Regions from separate parts of the Kitasatospora sp. NPDC085464 genome, predicted to be linked through region 3. Evidence: riboswitches for the same ligand, from Rfam matches in the RefSeq annotation. Region 3 holds a riboswitch; each other region holds the start of a gene.
What was found. A riboswitch is a leader RNA that binds a small molecule or an ion and turns the genes downstream of it on or off. The one in region 3 is predicted to bind cobalamin.
Positions count from the first base shown of each region.

Region 1: another riboswitch for cobalamin. It lies ahead of ACIGG8_RS23240 (HoxN/HupN/NixA family nickel/cobalt transporter); the one in region 3 lies ahead of metE (5-methyltetrahydropteroyltriglutamate--homocysteine S-methyltransferase).
Region 2: another riboswitch for cobalamin. It lies ahead of ACIGG8_RS00485 (FecCD family ABC transporter permease); the one in region 3 lies ahead of metE (5-methyltetrahydropteroyltriglutamate--homocysteine S-methyltransferase).
Region 4: another riboswitch for cobalamin. It lies ahead of ACIGG8_RS00630 (ribonucleoside-diphosphate reductase subunit alpha); the one in region 3 lies ahead of metE (5-methyltetrahydropteroyltriglutamate--homocysteine S-methyltransferase).

Region 1 is NZ_JBITTM010000026.1:66,773-70,423, reverse strand. It holds gene ACIGG8_RS23250 (hypothetical protein) at 1-992, opposite strand, end outside; gene ACIGG8_RS23245 (metalloregulator ArsR/SmtB family transcription factor) at 1,047-1,430, opposite strand; cobalamin riboswitch at 1,513-1,729, shown strand; gene ACIGG8_RS23240 (HoxN/HupN/NixA family nickel/cobalt transporter) at 1,761-2,876, shown strand; gene ACIGG8_RS23235 (DMT family transporter) at 3,060-3,651, opposite strand, start outside.
Region 2 is NZ_JBITTM010000001.1:110,623-114,273, forward strand. It holds gene ACIGG8_RS00470 (CGNR zinc finger domain-containing protein) at 1-464, shown strand, start outside; gene sodX (nickel-type superoxide dismutase maturation protease) at 468-830, opposite strand; gene sodN (superoxide dismutase, Ni) at 1,088-1,483, shown strand; cobalamin riboswitch at 1,566-1,691, shown strand; gene ACIGG8_RS00485 (FecCD family ABC transporter permease) at 1,827-2,909, shown strand; gene ACIGG8_RS00490 (ABC transporter ATP-binding protein) at 3,008-3,651, shown strand, end outside.
Region 3 is NZ_JBITTM010000007.1:222,977-226,627, forward strand. It holds gene ACIGG8_RS08580 (ECF transporter S component) at 1-474, shown strand, start outside; gene ACIGG8_RS08585 (hypothetical protein) at 492-809, shown strand; cobalamin riboswitch at 991-1,194, shown strand; gene metE (5-methyltetrahydropteroyltriglutamate--homocysteine S-methyltransferase) at 1,370-3,651, shown strand, end outside.
Region 4 is NZ_JBITTM010000001.1:145,327-148,977, reverse strand. It holds gene ACIGG8_RS00630 (ribonucleoside-diphosphate reductase subunit alpha) at 1-2,184, opposite strand, end outside; cobalamin riboswitch at 2,375-2,518, opposite strand; gene ACIGG8_RS00625 (glycosyltransferase family 39 protein) at 2,581-3,651, opposite strand, start outside.

The sequences.
Region 1 (3,651 bases), on a different contig from region 3:
TCGCCGTCGGGGTCGAGCACGGGCGCGGCCTGTCCGAAGGCGTGGCCGGGGGAGCGCGGGTCGAGTTCGGCGGCGCCGGTGGCGACCAGCACGGTGGGCCGCTCCAGGGCGGCGCCGTAGACGGAGACCGAGCCGTGGTCGCCGATCAGGCAGTCGGCGGCGACCAGGGCGGCCTGCCAGCCCTGGTGCGGCGGGATCAGGCGCAGGCCCATCCGGCGGGCGGCGTCGAGCAGGGCCTCGGGGTCGTGGCGGCTCCAGATGTTGGGGTGCAGGACGACGGCGACGGTGTACTCGTCGGCGGGCAGCCGGCGGACCAGGCGTTGGGGCAGGTCGGGCCGGCGGCCGAATAACGAGTGCTCGCTCCACGTGGAGTTGACGACGACGAGCCGCCGGCCGTCGACGGCGCCGAGCGCGGCGCGGTAGGCGTCGCGGGAGCGCAGGCTGCGCAGCATCCGGTCGAAGCACGGGTCGCCGACCACCCGGGCGACGTCCAGTGCCTCGGGGCAGGAGACCCGCAGGCGGTCCAGCTGCTCCGGGTGGGAGAGGCCGAGGACGTCCACGAACACCCGCCCGAGGTGGGTGAGTTCCTTGCGGGAGAGGCCGGCGGCGCTGACCGTGTCGCCGGTGGACTCGGTGACCAGGCGGTTGTAGCCGGCGCCGTGCGGGAGTACGACGAGCCGGGCGTCCAGGCGGTGCATGGAGGAGTGCACGGCGCAGGAGACGGCCAGGTCGAAGCGGTGCCGGACGGCGTCCTCCCAGTCCAGCAGGGTGAAGCCGGGCAGGCCGTGCAGGTACTCGTCCAGGGCGCGATCGGCGAAGGCGGAGCCGGGGTTGACGGTGAAGTACCGCTCGACGCCGTCCGGGTGCAGCAGGGTGAGGACGTCCAGGACCCGGGTGGCTGAGGTGAGGGTGCGGGCGACCGCCAGCACGCGGGCCTTGACCGGTCGGGTGTTCCAGCGGTCGGCGGGCCAGGCGTGGGGGTGGGACGGCACACCATGATCGTACTCACCCGGGGTGCCGGTGCGGCCGCGTTTCCCGAGTGTCGGTCAGCCGGCCGCGGCGGTGGGCTCGTGGTGCTCGGCGGCGACGCACTCGTCGAGGAGGGGGCGCATGTCCTGGTCGACGAGCCGGTAGCGCACGACTCGTCCGTCCTTGTCGCCGGTGACCACGCCGGCCGTGCGGAGCAGCCGCAGGGCCTGGGAGACGGCGGGGTCACGCATGCCGGTGGCGACCGCGAGGTCGGTGACGGCGAGCGGGCCCGCCCGGTGGAGGGCGAGCAGCAGGGCGAGCCGTCCGGGGTCGGCGAGCAGCGAGAACCGCTCGGCCCAGGACCGTACGTGCGCGGCGTCACCGATCGCGGCGATGGCCTCGCAGACCCGGTGTCCGTCGATGGTGCGGTGGCCCGCGCGGTCGGCCGGTACGAGATGCATGCGGACATTCTTGCAGGCGGGCGGCTGTGATCCTGGACACCTGCGCAGGTGCGCAGCCTTGCATGGGTCGGGGCCGGGCCCCTACCGTGTAGCCCGCCGTGGTGCTCGGGAAGACCGGTGACGGACCCTCAGGGGTCCGGAGTCCGGAGCGGCCCTCGCCACTGTGATCGGGCCGTTCCCCCGTCCGCGGGGGAGCGCCGTCCGTACCCACGACGTCACTGGGCGCCTCGCGCACCCGGGAAGGCGGGTACGGGCGTGTCCCGTAAGCCAGGAGACCGGCCGCGGCATCTCACGAAGTGATTCCACGAGGTGCTGGAGCGTGATCCGCAGATGACCCTGCCCGAAACCGCCGCCGCGGAGGCCGCGGCGGCTCCCTCCGTGCTGCCCACCTTCCGGTGGCGGCGCGAGGACACCGTCCGCACGGCCGGGCTGATGGGCGTGATCCTGGCCATGCACGTGGTGGCCTTCGGGACGCTCGTCTTCCTGGTGGCACCCGAGCGGTACGCGGTCGGTACCCAGGTCTTCGGGGTGGGCCTGGGTATCACCGCGTACACCCTCGGGATGCGGCACGCCTTCGACGCCGACCACATCGCGGTGATCGACAACACCACCCGCAAGCTGATGGCGGACGGCAAGCGGCCGGTCTCGGTGGGCTTCTGGTTCGCCCTCGGGCACTCCTCGATGGTGGTCATCATGGCCGCCCTGGTGGCGGGCGGCGCGCAGCTGGCGAACACGCTGATGGACGACGAGTCGAGCACGCACAAGTGGCTCGGGGTGGTCGGGACGACGGCCTCCGGCGCGTTCCTGTACCTGATCGGGGCGCTCAACCTGGCGGCGCTGCTCGGGATCCTCAAGGTGTTCCGGGCGATGCGCGCCGGGCAGTACGACGAGGCGGAGCTGGAGGCGCACCTCGACTCGCGCGGCTTCATGGCCCGGGTGCTGAACCGGGCCACCCGGTCGATCACCCGGCCGGGGCAGATGTTCCCGGTCGGCATGGTGCTGGGCCTGGGCTTCGACACCGCGACCGAGGTCACCCTGATGGTGATGGCCGGCTCGGGTGCGGCCGCCGGACTGCCCTGGTACGCGATCGTCTGCCTGCCGCTGCTGTTCGCGGCCGGGATGAGCCTGTTCGACACCCTGGACGGGACGTTCATGAACTTCGCGTACCAGTGGGCCTTCGCCAACCCGGTGCGCAAGGTGTACTACAACCTGACCATCACCGGGCTGTCGATCGCGGTGGCCTTCATCATCGGCACCATCGAGCTGGTCGGTGTGCTGCACGAGAAGTTCGACCTCACCGACCCGGTGAGCGGCTGGATCGCGGACATCTCGCTGGACAACGTCGGCTACGCGATCGCCGGGCTGTTCGTGGTGGTCTGGGCGCTGGCGATCGGGTACTGGAAGCTCGCCCGGGTGGAGAAGCGCTGGGCGCCCGAGGGCTCGTGACGGGTCCGAGCCCGGGGGCATGAGCGCGGCTCATGACGTCGGGCATGAGTGTGACTCATGGGGTCCCATGAGGTCGGCTCATGGCGTCGGGGGCATGAGGCGGGCTCATGGCGTCGGGGCATGAGCGCGGCTCATCCCACTGCCCCATGAGCGCGGCTCATGGGGCAGCGTCATGAGCGCCTCTCATGCGGCCGCGAGCAGCAGCGTTCCCGCGACGGCGAGCCCGGCGCCGACCACCTGGACCGGGCGCAGCCGCTCCTTGAACACCCCGCGTGCCATCAGCGCGGTGACCACGGGGTAGAGCGAGGAGAGGACGGCGGCCACCGTGGCCGAGCCGCGGTGCGAGGCCATCGCGAAGACGGCGTTGGCGACGACGTCGGCGAGACCGACCGCGGTGAGCAGCGGCAGCCGGGCCCGCAGTCCCGGCAGCAGGCCGGCCGCAGCCCCGGAGCGGCGCAGGCCGGCCACCAGGACGGTGCCGCCGACGGCGACGTTGCACAGCCGCTGGACGCACAGCACCAGCAGCAGGCCGCCGCCGGCCGAGGCGTGCGCGATCAGGGCCATCACCGTGCCGAAGCCGAGGGCGGCGCCCAGGGTGAGCAGCAGGGTGCTGCGGGCGGCGGCCCGGCCGCCGCGCTCGGGCCCGGAGGCGAGCACCACACCGGCCACCGCGACGGCGATCCCGGCGATCCGACCGGGGCCCGGGCGGTCGCCGAGGGCGAGGCCGACGCCGACGGGCACCAGGACGGCGACGGTGGTCAGCGGCGAGACCACG
Region 2 (3,651 bases), on a different contig from region 3:
CCGCCGCGCTCGCCGACGAGTCCGACCTGCCCCGACTGCGGGCAGTGCGGACCCGGCTGCGCGGGGTCTTCGAGGCCGCCGCCGACGGGGACGAGACCCGCGGCGTCGACCTGCTGAACAGCCTGCTGATGGAGTACCCCGTCAGCCCGCTGATCTCCGGGCACGACTACCTGGACGACGCCGGACGGCCCCGCTGGCACCTGCACCTGGCCGACAACTCGCCGACCGCCACCGCGCACTTCAGCGCGGTCGCCTGCATGGGCCTGGCCGTCCACCTGACCGAGCTGGGCGGCGACCGGCTGGGCATCTGCCAGGCCGCGCCCTGCCGCAACGCCTACCTGGACACCTCGACCAACCGCTCCCGCCGCTACTGCTCGGACCGCTGTGCGACCCGGGCCAACGTCGCCGCCTACCGGGCCCGCAAGCGCCAGGAGGCGGAGGCCGCGCTGGGCGGCGGGCAGTAGGCGCTAGACGTCCTCCACCCAGGCGCCGAGGCGGCGGGCCAGGCCCGGCACCCGGGCCAGCCGCGGGGCGAGCAGCAGCCGCTCCAGCCGGCGGCCCGGCGCCAGCCAGGACGGGCGCGGGCTCAGCCGCAGCAGCACCCGGCCGAGCACCAGCTCGTCCGGGACCGCGCCGTAGCTGCGGCTGTCGCTGTCCACCGGACGGTTGTCGGAGAGCAGCCACCACCCGCCGGGCCGGCGCCCGGCGGCCCGCTTCACCACCAGCAGGTCCTGCTGGAAGGGGTGGCGGAAGAGCACCACCGCGCCCGGCCGGATCGGCGCGCCGTAGCGGACCAGCAGCCGGTCGCCCTCGCGCAGGGTCGGGACCATCGACGGACCCGCCACGTCGACGACCCCGAACGGCAACACGCCGCCCCCGGTCCGGCCCTCCGGTTCCGCGCTCCGTGCCACGACTCCTCCTCCCGCACGCCCGCCCCCAGTCTGCCGTACGGACCGTCACCTGTTCGGTGTCCGGATTACCCCGGTTCCGGGTCCGCCTTTTGCCCTAGGCCCACCGCCCGATCGCGAAACCACGAGGGCGGAAGGGTAATCTCGGGCGCGGGAAGACGATCTAAGGAAGGACTCCCATGTTCTCTCGTCTGTTTGCACCGCGTGCCACCGCTCACGCCCACTGTGACCTGCCCTGTGGCGTGTACGACCCGGCGCAGGCCCGGATCGAGGCCGAGTCGGTCAAGGCCACCCAGGAGAAGTACCAGGCCAACGAGGACCCGCACTTCCGTGCCCGCGCCATCATCATCAAGGAGCAGCGCGCCGAGGCCGTCAAGCACCACATCTCGGTGCTGTGGAGCGACTACTTCAAGGCCCCGCACTTCGAGAAGTACCCGCAGCTGCACCAGCTGATCAACGACACCCTGAAGGCCGCCTCGGCCACCAAGGCGTCCACCGACCCGGCCACCGGCCAGGCCCTGCTGGACCTGATCGCCGAGGTCGACAAGATCTTCTGGGAGACCAAGCAGGCCTGAGCCTGACGCGTCGCCACCCGACCGCCCCCGTCCGCACCGCCGGACGGGGGCGGTCGTGCGTTCACACTCGGCCCGACCCCGGTAAGGGTTGCCTACCCTGAGTGCCTGTTATGCTGCCAGGGCGTCCGAGGGGGAAGTCCGGTGAGAATCCGGCCCTGACCCGCAACGGTGAGCACGGCCCGCACCCGCGGTGCGGCCGCGCCAGCCCGATCGCCCTCGGCCGTTGGACTCCCGACGACTCGCCGTGGACTGCGAGGGGACGGCGCCCGGGCACGCCCCCGGCCGGCGCCCACCCCGGCGCACCCGCGGCCCGAGGCAAGGCGCATCCGTGACCCGCGCACCCATGACCCGCGCATCCGTGACCCGCGTAGCCGGCGGCCCGTCCGTCCACCGGACACCCGTGGTCCCGCTCACCGTCGGCCTCGGCGCCGCCCTGCTGCTGTCGCTGGTCTGCGGGGTCGCGCTGGGCTCCTCCGGGATCGGGCTCCCGCACGTACTGCGGCTGCTGGGCGCCGGACTGACGGGCGGTCGGCTGGAGGCCGACGAGGCGGCCGCGTACGCCATCGTCTGGGAGATCCGGCTGCCGCGCACCGTCCTGGCCGCCGTGGTCGGCTCCGGGCTGGCCGCCACCGGGGTCGCCGTCCAGGCGCTGGTGCGCAACGCCCTCGCCGACCCCTTCGTCCTCGGCATCTCCTCGGGCGCGGCCGTCGGCGCCAACGCCGTCCTGCTGTTCGGCGCCTTCGCCACGCTCGGGGTGTGGGCGATCTCCGCCTCCGCCTTCGGCTCCGCACTGCTCGCGATGACGCTGGTCTACCTCGCCGCCCGCACCGCGTACGGGCTCACGCCGCTGCGGCTGGTGCTCACCGGCACCGCCCTCTCCTACGGCTTCGCCGCCGCCACCACCCTGATGGTCTTCGTCGCCGACCGCGGCGACGCCGCCCGGAGCGCCATGATGTGGCTGCTCGGCAGCCTCGGCGGCGCCACCTGGGGCTCGGTGCCGATCGCCGCCTGCACCGTCCTGGCCGGCCTCGCCCACCTCGGCTGCGCCGCCGGACGGCTGGACGCGCTCGCCATGGGCGACGAGACCTCCGCCTCGCTCGGTGTGGACCCGGACCGGATGCGCCGCGAACTGTTCGTGGTGACCGCCGCCGTCACCGGCACGGTGGTCGCGGTCAGCGGCGCGATCGGCTTCGTCGGGCTGCTGGTGCCGCACGTGGCCCGGATGCTGGTCGGCGCCGGGCACCGCCGGGTGCTGCTGGTCGCCCCGCTCGTCGGGGCGCTGCTGCTGGTCTGGGTGGACATCGCCTCCCGCACCCTGCTGGCACCCGCCGAACTGCCCGTCGGGGTGTTCACCGCCGTGCTCGGCGTGCCCGCCTTCCTGCTGATGATGCGTCGGCGCGGCCACGCCTTCGGAGGCCGACGGTGACCGACGCCATCCGTACGACCGGCCCGGCCGCCCCGGCCGGCTCGACCGCCCGGCCCGACCGGGCGAAGGCCCAGGACCTCGACGTCGACACCGTCTCGGTGGAGTCGGCCGGCACCCGGATCGTCCACGAGGTGAGCCTGGCGGCCGCCCCCGGGCAGGTGGTCGGCCTGGTCGGACCGAACGGCAGCGGCAAGTCGACCCTGCTGCGCTGCGTCTACCGGGTGCTGAAGCCCACCGGCGGGGCCGTCCGGCTCGACGGCGACGACCTGCACGCGCTCTCCGCGCGGGAGACGGCCCGGCGGGTGGCCGCGCTGACCCAGGAGCACTCCGCCGAGTTCGACTTCACGGTGGCCGAGGTGGTCGCCATGGGCCGGCTGCCGCACCGGCGCGGCCTCGGCGCCCCGACCCACGCGGACCGGGAGCGCTGCGCCGGCGCCCTGGCGAAGGTCCGGGCCGGGCACCTCGCCGAACGGGGCTTCCTGAGCCTGTCCGGAGGCGAGAAGCAGCGAGTGCTGTTCGCCCGCGCGCTGGTCCAGGAGCCGCGCCTGCTGGTGCTCGACGAACCCACCAACCACCTCGACGTCGCCCACCAGTTGGAGGTCCTGGCGCTGGCCCGCGAGGCCGGCCCGACGGTGCTCGTCGCGCTGCACGACCTCAACCTGGCGGCGAGCCACTGCGACCTGCTGTACGTCCTGCGGGCCGGCCGGATCGTGGCCTCCGGACCGCCCGCCGAGGTGCTCCG
Region 3 (3,651 bases):
CTCACCGGCGGCGTCGGCCCCTGGATGCCCTACCAGATGTTCGGCTGCGCCTTCGTCGGCATGCTCGCCGGCCTGCTGCCCGGTACCCGGCGGCGCCGTGTGGAGGTGCCGATGCTGGCCGTGTACGGCGCCTTCTCCGGCTACCTGTTCGGCTTCCTGCTCAACCTGTCCTTCTGGCCGTTCTCCACCGACCCGAACAGCTCGATCGCCTACCTGCCGGGCCTCCCGTTCACCGAACAGTGGCACCGCTACCTCCTGTTCGACCTCGCCACCTCGCTCGGCTGGGACACCGGCCGCGCCGTCACCACCTTCACCGCCGTCCTCGTCGTCGGGCCGGCCGTCCTCACCGTCTTCCGCCGCGCCGCCCGCCGCGCCAACTTCGAGCCCACCGTGCGCTTCGAGGCTCCGCGCGGTGCGGACGCCGCGGTGGGAACGCAGGCCGTCGCCCGGCCCGTCGGGGCGGAGAACTCCTGAACCGGAAGGCCACCATCGTGCCCAAACCCGCGAAACCCCGGACGATCACGCTGAACGGGGTCGACGTCGTCGTCCTGACCCCGGAACAGCACGCCGGCCTGGCATCCGCACGCCGCCAGCTGGGCGGGGCTCAGGCGCAGGTCGCCCGGATGAAGCTCGACCTCCACCGGAAGAGCCAACTGCTGGGCGAGGCCGAACGGATACTGGCGAGCATCCCCGCCGACGGGATCGGGCACCTGGACTGTCAGCTGGATCCAGGACGCACCCTGCCCCAACTGATCGCGGACATCCGCGCCGCCCTGCCGCGCACGCCCGACGCCCAGGCGCGTCCCTGACCGTCGCTGGGTGTACGGAACCGGGTGAGGCCCCGGGCCGGCGGCCGTGCGCCGCGGCCATGGCCGGTGCCCCGGGGTGCACCCGTGCGCCTCCGCGGGCGGCGCCGGGTCTCACCATGCGGACACGTTGCGTGAATTCCGCGTGGGTTCGGGTTCCTTGCCCCTAAGCTGGCCGGGCAGCTGGTTCGCCCTGTCCGCCAGGCGGGGCGTCGTAAGAGGGAACCCGGTGACGCCGTTTGATCGGCCAGTCCGGGACTGCCCCGCAGCGGTGAGTGGGAACGACCGCCGTCATACGCACTGGGCCCGGGACGGGTCTGGGAAGCGACGGCCAGTAGGAGTCCGCCCTCGACAGGGTGGGCGTGCCCGCGAGTCCGAAGACCTGCCACTGCCCGCCCGCGGAGGATCCGCGCGCGGCAATCCGGTGACCTCGTGGGCGGGTCGGCGACCATACCAGGCAGATCAGGCCCGTACGTCGGTGCGGCCGCTGCCCGGTCCGTCATCCCTTCGCGCCCCTGCGGTCTCCGGATCCCTGAGGAGACAGACTCGCGAAGGAGAGTCCCTTGACCACGAAGTCCGCAGCCGCGGCAACCCTCGCCACCGCGTACGGCTACCCCCGCCAGGGGCGGGGCCGGGAGCTGAAGAAGGCGATCGAGGGCTACTGGAAGGGCGCGGTCACCGCCGAGACGCTGCTGGCGACGGCCGCCGACCTGCGCCGCGGGAACTGGCAGCAGCTCGCCGATTCCGGCATCGGGGAAGTCCCGACCGGTGACTTCTCGCTCTACGACCACGTGCTGGACACCACCGTCGCGGTCGGCGCGATCCCCGTCCGCCACCGGGCCGCGGTCGAGGCCGACCCGCTGGACGGCTACTTCGCCATGGCGCGCGGCACCCAGGACGTCGCGCCACTGGAGATGACCAAGTGGTTCGACACCAACTACCACTACCTGGTCCCGGAGTTGGGCCCCGACACGGCCTTCGCGGCGAACCCGGCCAAGTCGGTGGGCGAGCTGACCGAGGCCCTCACGCTCGGTCACACCGCCCGGCCGGTGCTGGTCGGGCCGGTCACCTACCTGCTGCTCGCCAAGCCCGCGCCCGGTGTCGCCGAGGACTTCCAGCCGCTGACCCTGCTGGACCGGCTGCTGCCGGTCTACGCCGAGCTGCTCGCGGCCCTGAAGGCCGCCGGCGCCGAATGGGTCCAGCTGGACGAGCCCGCCCTCGTCCAGGACCGCACCCCCGCCGAGCTCAACGCCGCCGCCCGCGCCTACCGCGACCTCGGCGCCCTCACCGACCGGCCCAAGCTCCTGGTCGCAAGCTACTTCGACCGCCTCGGCGACGCCCTGCCCGTCCTGGCGAAGGCCCCGGTCGAGGGCCTGGCACTGGACTTCACCGGACCGGCCGCGGCCAACCTCGCCGACCTCGCCGCCGTCGGCGGGCTGCCCGGCAAGCGACTGGTCGCCGGGGTGATCGACGGACGCAACATCTGGATCAACGACCTGGAGAAGTCGCTCGCCACCCTGGCGACCCTGCTCGGCCTCACCGACCGGGTCGACGTCGCGCCCTCCTGCTCACTGCTGCACGTGCCGATCGACGCCACGCTCGAACGCGACATCGACCCGCAGATCGCCCGCTGGCTCGCGTTCGCCAAACAGAAGACCGCCGAGGCCGCGCTGCTCGCCCGCGGCCTGCGCGAGGGCACCGGCGCGATCACCGCCGAACTCGCCGCCAACCGCGCCGACCTCGCCTCCCGCGCCACCTCACCGATCACCCGCGCCCCCGCCGTCCGCACCCGCGCCGCCGCCGTCACCGCGGACGACGCCCGCCGCGCCCAGCCCTACCCCGTACGGGCCCAGGCCCAGCGCGCCCGGCTCAGGCTGCCGCTGCTGCCGACCACCACCATCGGCTCCTTCCCGCAGACCACCGAACTGCGCGTCGCCCGGGCCGACCTGACGGCGGGCCGGGTCGACGCGGCCGCCTACCGGGAGCGGATGGAGGCCGAGGTCCGCGACGTCATCGCCTACCAGGAGAAGGCCGGACTGGACGTCCTGGTGCACGGCGAGCCCGAGCGCAACGACATGGTCCAGTACTTCGCCGAACAGCTCACCGGCTACCTGGCCACCCGGCACGGCTGGGTCCAGTCGTACGGCACCCGCTACGTCCGCCCGCCGGTCCTCGCCGGGGACATCTCCCGCCCGCACCCGATGACGGTGGACTGGTTCGGCTACGCGCAGGGCCTGACGGACCGCCCGGTCAAGGGCATGCTGACCGGCCCGGTCACCATGCTGGCCTGGTCCTTCGTCCGCGACGACCAGCCGCTCGCCGACACCGCCCGCCAGGTCGCCCTCGCCCTGCGCGACGAGGTCACCGACCTGGAGGCCGCCGGCGCCGCCGTCGTCCAGGTCGACGAGCCGGCCCTGCGCGAGACCCTCCCGCTGCGCGCCGCCGACCGCCCGGCCTACCTGGACTGGGCCACCGAGGCGTTCCGGCTGGCCACGTCGGGCGTCCGCGCGGACACCCAGGTCCACACCCACATGTGCTACGCCGAGTTCGGCGCGATCATGAAGGCGATCGACGACCTCGACGCGGACGTCATCTCCCTGGAGGCGACCCGCTCGCACATGGAGGTCGCCGGGGAGCTGGCCGAGGCCGGATACCCGCGCGAGGTCGGCCCGGGCGTCTGGGACATCCACTCCCCGCGCGTCCCGAGCACCGAGGAAGCGGTCTCGCTGCTCCGGGCCGGCCTCGCCGCCATCCCGGCCGAACGCCTCTGGGTCAACCCGGACTGCGGCCTGAAGACCCGCGGCTGGCCGGAGACCCGTGCCTCCCTGGACAGCCTGGTCGCCGC
Region 4 (3,651 bases), on a different contig from region 3:
GGTCGGCGCCGCCATGAACAGGTTCAGCGACTGGCTCTGGTCCAGGTACGGCATGCGGGCCGCGGCCAGGTCGATCAGCGCGCGCTGCGGCAGCTCCCAGGCCGTCCGGTAGAGCGAACGGACCTCGGCCGGCAGCCAGTTCAGCTCCTGGACGGAGCCGTTGGCGTCGCGCAGCGAGTCGCGGGTCTGCTGGTCCCAGACGCCGAGCTCCTTGAGCTCGCGCACCAGGTACGGGTTGACCTGGAGGAACTCGCCGCTGAGCGTCTCGCGCTTGAACAGGTTGGACACCTGCGGCTCGATGCACTCGTACACGCCGGCGATGGACGCGATGGTCGCGGTCGGCGCGATGGCCAGCAGCAGCGAGTTGCGCAGGCCGGTCTCGGCGATCCGGGCGCGCAGCGCGGTCCAGCGGTCGGCCCACTGCTGGGCGGCCGTCGGGAAGTGGTCGATGTGCAGCTCGCCGCGGGCGGCGCGGGTCTCGCCGTACGCCTCGTGGCGGCCCAGCTGCTCGGCCAGGTCGGCGGAGCGCTCGTACGCGGTGAGCATGATGCGCTCGGCGATGAGCGTGGACAGCCGCGCGGCCTGCGCGGAGTCGAAGTCGATCCGCAGCTTGAAGAAGACGTCCTGGAGGCCCATCACGCCGAGGCCGACCGGGCGCCAGCGGGAGTTGGACGTCCCGGCCTCGGTGGTCGGGTAGAAGTTGATGTCCACCACGCGGTCGAGGAAGGTGACGGCGGTGCGGACGGTGGCGTCGAGGCGCTCCCAGTCCATCGCGCCGAGCAGGTCGTCCGCGGAGGCGCCGACGGCCACGTGCGCACCGAGGTTGACCGAACCCAGGTTGCAGACGGCGGTCTCGGAGTCGTCCGTGACCTCCAGGATCTCGGTGCACAGGTTGGAGGAGTGCACCGTGCGGCCCGGCAGCGCGGTCTGGTTGGCGGCGCGGTTGGAGGCGTCCTTGAAGGTCATCCAGCCGTTGCCGGTCTGCGCCAGGGTGCGCATCATGCGGGCGTAGAGGGTCTGCGCCGGGATGGTGCGGACGGCCTTGCCGGCCTGCTCGGCCTTGCGGTAGGCCTCGTCGAACTCCTCGCCCCACAGGTCGACGAGCTCGGGCACGTCGGCCGGGGAGAACAGCGACCAGTCCGCGTTGGCGTTGACCCGGCGCATGAACTCGTCCGGGATCCAGTGCGCCAGGTTGAGGTTGTGGGTGCGGCGGGCTTCCTCGCCGGTGTTGTCGCGGAGCTCCAGGAACTCCTCGATGTCGGCGTGCCAGGTCTCCAGGTAGACGCACGCGGCGCCCTTGCGGCGGCCGCCCTGGTTGACGGCGGCGACCGAGGAGTCGAGGGTGCGCAGGAACGGCACGATGCCGTTGGACTTGCCGTTGGTGCCGCGGATCAGGCTGCCGCGCGAGCGGATGCGCGAGTAGGACAGGCCGATGCCGCCGGCGTGCTTGGACAGGCGGGCGATCTGCGCGTAGCGGTTGTAGATCGAGTCCAGGTTGTCCAGCGGGGAGTCGAGCAGGTAGCAGCTCGACATCTGCGGGTGGCGGGTGCCGGAGTTGAAGAGCGTCGGCGAGGAGGTGAGGTACTCCAGGCGGCTCATCAGGCCGTACAGCTCGGCCACCTCGCGCACCGACTGCTCGTTGTCGCCGACCGCCAGGCCACAGGCGACGCGGAGCAGGAAGTGCTGCGGGGTCTCGACCACCTTGCGGGTGATCGGGTGGCGCAGCAGGTAGCGGGACTGCACGGTGCGCAGGCCGAAGTACTCGAAGCGGTCGTCGCCCGCGGCGTCGATCAGGGCGTCCAGCGCGGCGGCGTGCTTGGCGACGAAGTCCGCGGTGGTGTCGCCGATCAGGCCCTCGGCGTGGCCGACGGCGATCGAGGCGGAGAAGGACGTGGCGCCCTGGCTGTTCGCCTCGTCGACGATCTCCAGCGCGAGCAGGCGGGCGGCGAGCTTCGAGTACTGCGGGTCCTCGGCGATCATCGACGCGGCGGCGTCCACGGCCAGCCCGCGCAGCTCGGCGAAGTCCGAGCCGGCGTGGCGGCCGCGCAGCGCAGCGGCGGCGACATGGCCGGGGTCGACCTCGGGGAGGTCGACACTGCGGTCGGTGAGCAGCCGCAGCAGGGCGCCGCCGGGGTCGGAGACCTTCGGGTCGATGAAGGCGGTACCGGAGCCCTGGGCGGGCAGGGTGGCTGAGGCAGCGGTGGTCAAGGCGCTCTCTCCTGGCGGCGATCGGCGGCGGTGATCGGAGCCTCGGGCCGGTCGGGGCAGGGGAGCACGGCACGAACGCAAACGGCGTCGCGCGACGGTGTCTCCCCGGCCCGCCCGCGAGGCCCGGAGGGGTGGTGCTTGGTGCTGGCGCGGCCTCTGCGGGAGGGCCGTGGCGCACGCCGCCGGCAGGTACTCGGACTCGCGGGGACAGCTGCTCCAGCCGCCCGCACACCGCTGCGGGGCAGTCCCGGATTCGCACCGGGTTCCCCTGCATCGACAGCAGAAGCGAGCATACATGTAGTGCCGCTGCTCTGCGGCGGCACCATATGTTGTGCCTGTCGTGTCGCCCGCGTGGGCGGGCCCGCCGGCCGGTCAGTGCTTGAGATAGACCTTGTACGTGCTCGAATCGCCGGTCGGCGAAGTGAATTGCGCCACCAGTCGGTACTGCCCGCCGGCCGCCAGCGCGGCGCTCAGGGCGCGGTCGGTGGCGCGCGGCGCGGTGCTGTCGAGGACGACCATCGTGTACCAGCCGTCGCGGATCGCGGCGACGCTCCCGTCGTCCCCGTGGTGCTGCACGCCGGCCGCGTCGCGGTACTCCGTGCCGGTGCGCGCGGAGACCCACTGCTCGGGCTTGCTGACCGCGCCGAGGTAGTACTCGGCGAGTCCGTCGACCTCGGTGAGGTAGCGCCCCTGGGGCACCGCGTGGGACCGCAGGACGGCCAGCAGGCGGCCGGAGTCGGGTCCGTTCTGGTACCGCAGGGCGGACTGTTCCAGGCCGAGGGCGAGCAGCGCGACCCACACCAGGATGCCGAGCTGGGGGTGGCGGAAGTGGGCGCCGACCAGCCGGGTCAGGCCTACCCCGGCGAGCGGGGCGGCCAGCAGCATGCCGTAGGCGAGGTGGCGGAACAGCGCCCCGGAGGTGCCGGTCCACACGTGCGCGGCCGGGACGAGCAGGGCGGTGGCGGTCAGCACGGTGCCGAGCAGGGCGCGGTGGCCGCGCGAGGTGGGAACGGCCTCCTTCTCGGGCGCGTCGTGCTCGTTCATCTGTTCGCGGCGCGCGTACGCGATCGTGCCGGCCACCGCGAGGACGGTGAACAGGCCGCTCCACTGGACGGTGGAGAGCAGGACGGCGCGGGCCGAGCCGGGGGCGTTGCCGTGTGAGGGCGACCACCCGGCGAGCTCGCCCAGCGTGCCGTACGGCAGCAGCAGGACGACGGTGCCGGCGGCCAGCAGCAGGGCGCGCAGGGCGGCCGGGCCGAACCGGCGGTGCGGACGGGCGGTGGCCAGCGCGAGGCCGACCAGGGCGGGCACGGCGAAAGCCGCGGAGTACGCGACGGCGCAGGCGAGCGCCGCCGCCGGGGCGGCGGTCAGGATCAGCGCCGGATGTCGCCGTGAGGTGAACACCGTGGCCCAGGCCGCGAGGGCGACCAGCAGCACGGCGAG